One region of the Labrenzia sp. PO1 genome, then DNA from elsewhere that is predicted to be linked to it. Evidence: riboswitches for the same ligand, from Rfam matches in the RefSeq annotation. Region 1 holds a riboswitch; the other holds the start of a gene.
What was found. A riboswitch is a leader RNA that binds a small molecule or an ion and turns the genes downstream of it on or off. The one in region 1 is predicted to bind S-adenosylmethionine.
Positions count from the first base shown of each region.

Region 1 (3,779 bases):
CGTACGCAACGTGATCATGTACACGGTTGTCGGGGCCATTCTGGTGGTCGCCGGCTTCGGCATCTTCAACATCGTCTCGACGATCGTGCACGAAAAGGCGCGTGACATCGCGATCCTGAAGTCGCTCGGATTTCCGGAAGTCGATATTCAGCAGATCTTCGTGCTTGAAGGGCTGGTGATCGGTATCCTTGGCGCTCTTGCAGGTTCGGCGCTCGGTTTCGGACTGTCGAGCTATCTCGCGTCGGTCAAATTCGAATTTACCCAGGACGTGGAGATGACCCACCTGCCGATCTATTTTTCCGCCCTGCACTACATCATAGCCTGCCTGTTGGCGCTGTTTTCATCCGGGATCGCCGGCTACATTCCCGCCAGGAAAGCCGCCCGGCTCAATCCTGTCGACATTATCCGAGGGGCGACATGACCCCTTCCCCGGAAAAACAAACGGCTCCCGGCCACGTTCTGCTGGAAGCGAGCAACCTCACCCGCATCTTGCCGGCCATCGTGCCGGTGACACTGGTGCAGGACGTCAGCTTTCAGGTTGGCGAGGCGGAGTTCGTTGCGATTACCGGTCCGTCCGGTTCCGGGAAATCATCGCTTTTGTATCTGCTTGGCCTTCTGGACAGGCCGACGTCCGGCGAGGTCCGGATAGACGGCCTTCCCACCCATGCGCTGACATCTGCCGAAATGGCGCATCTTCGCCTGGAAAAACTCGGCTTCGTCTTCCAGTTTCATTTCCTGCTGCCGGAATTTACCGCGCTGGAAAACGTAATGATCCCGATGCAGCGGCTCGGCAAACGCAGCCCCAAGGCTCAACTCGACCATGCGACGGAGCTTCTGGCGGCGCTGGGTCTGGAAGAGTTTCTTCACCGCCGCCCGGAGCAATTGTCCGGCGGGCAGCGACAGCGCGTCGCTGTCGCCCGGGCACTTGCCAATTCACCGCAGTTGATCCTTGCTGATGAGCCGACCGGCAGTCTCGACAGTGTATCGACGGAACAGGTGTTTGAAAGTCTTCAGGCCATTGTGAAGACCGAAAGGACCACCGTCGTCGCCGTTACCCATGATATCGATCTCGCCGACAGGATGGACCGGCGTATCCACCTGGTCGACGGCCGCATCGATTACGACCGGCACCACCAAAGGGAAGAAGCACCCAGCTTGGGCGCATAATTTGCGGCCTGAGTAGCTGGCACCGGTTTCAGGCGACTTGAGGCTCATGCACCGGCTGGACTATCGCCAGCAGCATCAAAAGCGCAACAGGTATCGCAAGCGCCCAGAACCCCATGACGGTCATCAGGAAACTCGCCAGGAGGCCTCCGGCCGCGAAGGCCATCAGGACGAAGGCCTGGTGACGGATCCGGGAGCGGCTGTCGGGCCGCGTTTCGGGATGCGTGAAATAGTCGGCGATGCCGAGCACAAGCTTCAGCGTATTGCCGGTCATGATGGTCGTGGGAACATGTCTGTTGAGCAGGGTCAGCATGATGACGTTCTGCAACGACATGGCCACGGTCGAAAACCCGACAGCCGTCAGAGTGACGGCAGACAACGGTCCTCCGGCTGACGGATCTCCAAGACCGGCGACGAACATGAAGCCCGCCACCAGCAAAGCTTCGAGCGCGAACAGATGCCGGACGGCAATCCTGTTTTTGCGCACCAGCGCAGTGACCGAAACGAACCAGAAGAGAGTCGAACCGAAGAAAACCGCGAGCACGAAGACCTTCAGGGCCGCGTTTTGCCCCTGGTGAAACACCTCCGTGCACAAGACGACAAGCGTTCCGGTAATGAATGCCGTGAAGGTGTGAAACAGGCCGAGAATGCAGACCACATCGATGAAGCAGGCACAAAAGGCGAGCAGGATCGGCACCAACGGCCGACTGTGATGCAACATGGATCGGTCCAATTGTGGTGCTCCCGAGCTAGTCCTTTCAGGAAGATGTGCCATGCACTGGCGGACTTGCCAAGCCGGATTGGACATGGCATAAGCGCGCCATCATCAAGAGAAGGGCTGGCGCCCTCGCCAACCTGCCATTCCGGGCAAGGTGGTTTCCGCAACAGGGATGCGGCTGGTCAGACCCTCAACCGAGGCTTTCCGGCAACTAAGCGGTTAATTTGCATGCGCCAGTCCTCCTCGGGCAACCGATGGAGGATTTTTTGTCTCAGGACCCTTTTGCCGGACGTGCGGCAGATCTGATCGAGAACCATGTGGCGGCGAGCTCCAAGCTTGCCGGAACGGATATCTGGTGCCAGGCCGCTGAAGACTGCGTGCTGGCGCGGATCAAATCCCTGCGCATCCTGGGTGGCCTACCGCGGCACAAGGCGCCGCTCAGCCAGACCGCCCGCACCGAGCGTTTGAAAACACTGCTTCAACTGTGGGCGAACGGCTGCACCTGCGCTGTCGATGAAGACCTCTTTGCCGATATTCTCAACCGGCACGGACCCGTCAGGCACTGACGGGGCGTGCCCCCGTGTGGTGCACAACGTCTGCACTCTGCCAATTTCTTTGATACAGGCGTGCTGCAACAACTCGCCCCTTCCTGAGCAAGGTCGAAGGCCTGTCTCGAAGGATGGGCCGCTTGCTCATCAGTATACCACCCATCCTTCGAGACAGCGCTGACGCGCTTCCTCAGGATGAGGTTTTTTATGAGGTTTTTTTGGGAACCAAGCCGGATGAGATCGCGGCGCTCAGTCCCTCTTGGGGACCGGGCGCGGCTTGCCGCCGTCATCGACGGCCACCATGGTGAAGACCGCTTCGGTCACCTTTTCACGATGGCCGTAGCGATGGCGCAGGGCCCAGGATTCAAGCTTGATTTCCATCGACGAGTTGCCGACACGAAGGACTTCTGCATAAACGCACAGCACGTCGCCCACATGGACAGGCCGGATGAATTTCATCTTGTCGACCGCGATGGTCACGACACGTCCCTCGGCCCGTTGACCGGCTGCGATACCGCCTGCCAGGTCCATCTGCGACAACACCCAGCCCCCGAAAATATCTCCCGAGGCATTGGTATCGGCAGGCATTGCCATGGTGCGCAATGTCAGATCGCCTGTCGGCTTTTCGTCGTACACGCCTGAGCCCCTCCGCTGATTCTCGCAAGAAGACTAGGTCATCACCTGCAAGAATAGAAGTGGTTGATCGGAGGGCCTCAGAAGGAACTGCGGATCAAGTCCAGCGTCAAAGGACAAACAACAGGATTGCCATGATCCACAACGGCATGGGGGCAGCGACCCAGATCAGCAGGATCGGCAGGCCGCGATGCAGAAGGTTGGAGGTATTCATTTCGGTTGCTTTCTAGCTGAAGGCCTGGATTTCAAGGACTGTCATCGCCGAAAGGGCGACGATGCCGGTGATGAAGGCCAGTTTCGCGCTGCCGATGAGTGTGCGGCCGGCGACATCCAGTTTCGGCAGCGGCATGCCGCGCGAATCCAGATACATGGACAGAAGCATCAGCGAAAAGACGGTGAACCAGACGAACACCAGCACTTCCGCTATCAGGACAATCGTTACCAGCATGATCCGCTCCATTCAGAGGGTTGCGATGTCAGTTCGGCAGGCGGATTGGCTCCGGGGGTTCCGAAAGTGGCCAGCCACAGGCTCTGCGCGATGCGTTCGGCAATGGCCACAATCTCGTCTGCAAGGTCCGGTACGAACAATTCACGGATCACGGGCCGGAAGACACCGAGCCATTCGCCATAATCCGTGCTTACCAGCTCCTTCTGCTTCAGGTGAGCCGGCACGGGTTTGCCCTTGTAGGCGCCGTTCTTCATCAGGACGGATTGCC
Region 1 covers NZ_JAAXCR010000002.1:730,292-734,070, forward strand. Annotated here, with positions in the region: gene HCG46_RS11250 (ABC transporter permease) at 1-421, shown strand, start outside; gene HCG46_RS11255 (ABC transporter ATP-binding protein) at 418-1,167, shown strand; gene HCG46_RS11260 (YoaK family protein) at 1,196-1,885, opposite strand; SAM-I-IV-variant riboswitch at 1,983-2,107, shown strand; gene HCG46_RS11265 (hypothetical protein) at 2,149-2,448, shown strand; gene HCG46_RS11270 (acyl-CoA thioesterase) at 2,680-3,024, opposite strand; gene HCG46_RS11275 (hypothetical protein) at 3,290-3,511, opposite strand; gene HCG46_RS11280 (group III truncated hemoglobin) at 3,502-3,779, opposite strand, start outside.

Region 2 (3,779 bases), 300 kb from region 1:
TCCAGAAATCCTTCAAACTCACGGGTGACGGTTTTCAGGGCCATCGGCGGTCAGGCGGGTGCCTTGAAGTGCTTGGACAGCTTGAGTGCCTGGCCCTGATAGTTGGAGCCGATGCCTTCACCGTAGAGTGTCGCCGGGCGCTCCGCCATGTGTTCATAGACCAGACGCCCGATGGTCTGGCCGTGTTCCACGATGAACGGGACATCATGTGAGCGGACTTCAAGAACCGCGCGCGAGCCGACACCACCGGCACTGGCGTGACCAAAACCGGGATCGAAGAAGCCTGCATAATGGACGCGGAATTCGCCGACGAGCGGATCGAACGGCACCATTTCGGCCGCATAGTCCGGCGGCACATGCACAGCTTCCTGGCTGACCAGAATATAGAATGCATCCGGATCGAGGATAAGTTCCGCCCGTTGGCGGCGATAGATAGGTTCCCAGAAATCCAGGACGTCCTGCGCGCCGACGACATCGACATCGATCAGTCCGGAGTGTTGCTTGGCGCGATATCCGATCAGGCTGTTGGGTCCGGTCCCTTCCAGATCGATGGAGAGCTGCACACCGTTGCCGATGCGCTCGTTGCCGCCGCTCATCAATGTGTGGGCCTTGTGCACCTCTTCCAGCTCCGCATCGGGAATGAGCGATTGACCGCGCCGGAAGCGGATCTGGCTGAGGCGGGACCCGGACCGCACGAGGATCGGAAAGGTCAGCGGCGAGATTTCGGCATAAAGCGGACCGGTGTAGCCGGCCGGAATGGTGTCGAAGGCAAGGCCGTTGTCTGTGATGACGCGGGTGAAGACGTCCAGGCGGCCGGTCGAGCTTTTCGGGTTGGCAGTTGCCGAAATATCGGGAGCCAGGGCGAGGCTTTCCTGCAGCGGCACGATATAGACGCAGCCTGTTTCAAGGACGGCACCTTCGCTCAGGTCGACCGTGTGCAGTTTCATCTGCTCAAGCCGAGCTGCTACCTGGATGTCGGGGCCCGGCAGGAAGCTGGCACGCACCCGGTAGGCTTCCTTGCCCAGACGCAGGTCGAGGCTGGCAGGCTGTATCTGACCGGTGACAGGCGGCGCGTCCGCTGAAATCTCTCCGGCGGCGAACATGGCCTGGATTACCCGTTCCGGCAAAATGCCGTTTGCTGTGAGAAGTGCGCTTCCGTTCAAGACCTGACCCGCTGTGACGTTCATGAAGATGTTCCGCATTATGCTGGTCTATGGTCATTAAAGGATCGGGCCGCCCGCGCCAACAGGCATTCTGGCAGAACGGGGCTTTTGAAGGGATCGTGCGCAAGACAATTGACCTGTGCCTGCTTTTCCCGTAGGACAGGCTCACTTCGTGGTGATTTGGGCCGGCCGGCTTGCAGCCACGTTAAACAAGTTGCTAAAAAGGCCGGAGGTGAGAACCCCGGTCTTGAGGCTGGGGTTTTTTGCGTTTGGAGCGAATGAAAGACATGACTGAGACCACCAAGACCGGAAACAAGAACTGGCGCCCTGCAACCACTCTGGTTCATGGCGGCACCATGCGGTCACCGTTTGGTGAGACCTCGGAGACCATCTACCTGACCCAGGGCTTCACCTACAGCGGTGCCGAAGCTGCCGAGGCCAGGTTCAATGGCGAGGACCCGGGTTATGTCTATTCGCGCTATGCCAACCCGACCGTCACCATGTTCGAGGACCGGATCAAGGCACTTGAAGGGGCTGAGGCCGCGCGGGCAACCGCCAGCGGCATGGCGGCCGTCAATCTGGCGCTGATGGCAGCGGTAAGGGCAGGCGATCACGTGATTGCCGCCAAGGCCCTGTTCGGCTCCTGCCGCTATATTTGCGAAACACTGCTGCCGCGCTTCGGCGTTGAAAGCACGCTGGTAGACGGAACGGACATCGAGCAGTGGAAGGCGGCTGTCCGGCCGAACACCAAGGCCCTGTTTCTGGAAAGCCCGACCAACCCGACGCTGGAAGTCATCGACATCGAGGCCGTGGCACAGATCGCCAAGGAAGCCGGTGCCCGTCTGATCGTCGACAACGTGTTTGCGACCCCGCTGTATCAGTCGCCGTTTCAACTCGGTGCCGATGTGGTCGTCTATTCGGCCACCAAGCACATCGATGGCCAGGGCCGGTGCCTCGGCGGTGTGATCCTGTCGGACGAGGAATGGATCAACGACGAGGTCATGCCCTTCATCAAGCATACCGGTCCGCACATGAGCCCGTTCAGTGCCTGGGTCCTGTTGAAGGGCCTGGAAACGCTGCCGCTGCGCGTTGCGCGCCAGACGGAAACGGCGGGCAGGATTGCCGACTATCTGGCAAGCCAGTCCAAGGTCGCGCGGCTGATCTATCCGGGCCGGGACGACCACCCGCAGGCCGATGTTGCCAAACGCCAGATGAGCGGCGGATCCACCATGCTGGCGATGGAAATCGAGGGCGGCAAGGAAGCCGCGTTCCGTTTCACAAACGCGCTGGAAATCGTCAAGATCTCCAACAACCTGGGCGACGCCAAGAGCCTGATCACCCATCCGGCGACGACAACGCACCAGTCGATTGGCGAGGAAGCGCGCGCGGAACTCGGTATCACCGATGGTATCCTGCGGCTTTCAATCGGTCTGGAGGATCCGCAGGATCTGCTGGAAGATATCGAGAAGGCGCTCCAGGCGATCTAACGGCCTGTCTGCCGCAGCGCCTTCACGCCAATGAGCACCCGGGCGCCGGCGGACACGACGCATATCGCGGCAAAACCATAGGCAAGCGCAGGAAACCAGGCGGGGACCAGGGCCATCAGCAGGAATAGCGCGATGGTCTCGGTACCTTCGGCCAGCCCGCCTATGTAATAGAGCGATTTGGAGCCCTGAGCGTCGGTGGTCAGTTTGTTCTTCTCCGCCATGATGGCAAAGGCCAGAAAGGCCGAGCCGTTCGCGTAGAAGCTGGCAAGAAGTGCCACCGCCGGCAAAGCGTTGCTGGCCGGGTCCTGTATGGCAAAGGCCAGAGGGATTGCGCTGTAGAAGAAGAAATCCAGTGTGATGTCGAGGTAGCCGCCAAGATCCGTCTTGGCCGTTGCCCGGGCCAATGCGCCATCGAGACCGTCTGCAAATCGGTTGACCGCGATCAGGAACAAGCCGATCAGGGTATGACCCGTTGCGATAGCGATGGCTGCCCCCATACCGGCAGCAAAGCCCGCCAGCGTCACGCTGTTGGCAGTAAGCCCCGTGCCGGCAAGGATCAGGCCCAGCCGGTTCAACGGCGGATCGATCAGCGGGCGCAGGTGGGCATCGAACATGAAGAGATCACTGTTTTGGGTCTGACAGATGGTGTTCTTGCAAAATCCGGCCTCAAATCTCAAGCAATTCCGGCCTCATATGTCACAACCCTCTTTCACGCTTGCGTCATTCGCCCTATAAGCCCCTCCTGAACGAGCGGGCACCACCCGTGGAAGTCGCTTCGGACCGGTCTATTTCAAGGTTCGCAGTTCTGAAATTAAGGAAAAGCCGTGTCTGGCAGTTACACCGCCATCACCCAAGGGATCGAAGTCTCCGTCGAGCCGTTTTATCTGGACGATGAATCGCGTCCGGAAGAGAGCGAGTATATCTGGGCGTATATGGTCGAGATCCACAACGGTGGCAGCGAACCGGTGCAGCTGAAGACGCGTTACTGGCAGATAACCGATGCCAGAGGGCGCCAGGAAGAAGTCAGCGGCGAGGGCGTGGTCGGCGAACAGCCGGTGATAGAGCCCGGCGAGACCTATGAGTATTCGTCGCACTGCCCGCTTTCGACCGACAGCGGCATCATGGCCGG
Region 2 covers NZ_JAAXCR010000002.1:427,162-430,940, reverse strand. Annotated here, with positions in the region: gene HCG46_RS09875 (YigZ family protein) at 1-44, opposite strand, end outside; gene HCG46_RS09870 (2'-deoxycytidine 5'-triphosphate deaminase) at 51-1,187, opposite strand; SAM riboswitch at 1,326-1,405, shown strand; gene HCG46_RS09865 (O-succinylhomoserine sulfhydrylase) at 1,451-2,650, shown strand; gene HCG46_RS09860 (CDP-alcohol phosphatidyltransferase family protein) at 2,647-3,264, opposite strand; gene apaG (Co2+/Mg2+ efflux protein ApaG) at 3,475-3,779, shown strand, end outside.
Region 2: linked by a shared signal. The riboswitch ahead of HCG46_RS09865 (O-succinylhomoserine sulfhydrylase) and the one ahead of HCG46_RS11265 (hypothetical protein) in region 1 are both predicted to bind S-adenosylmethionine.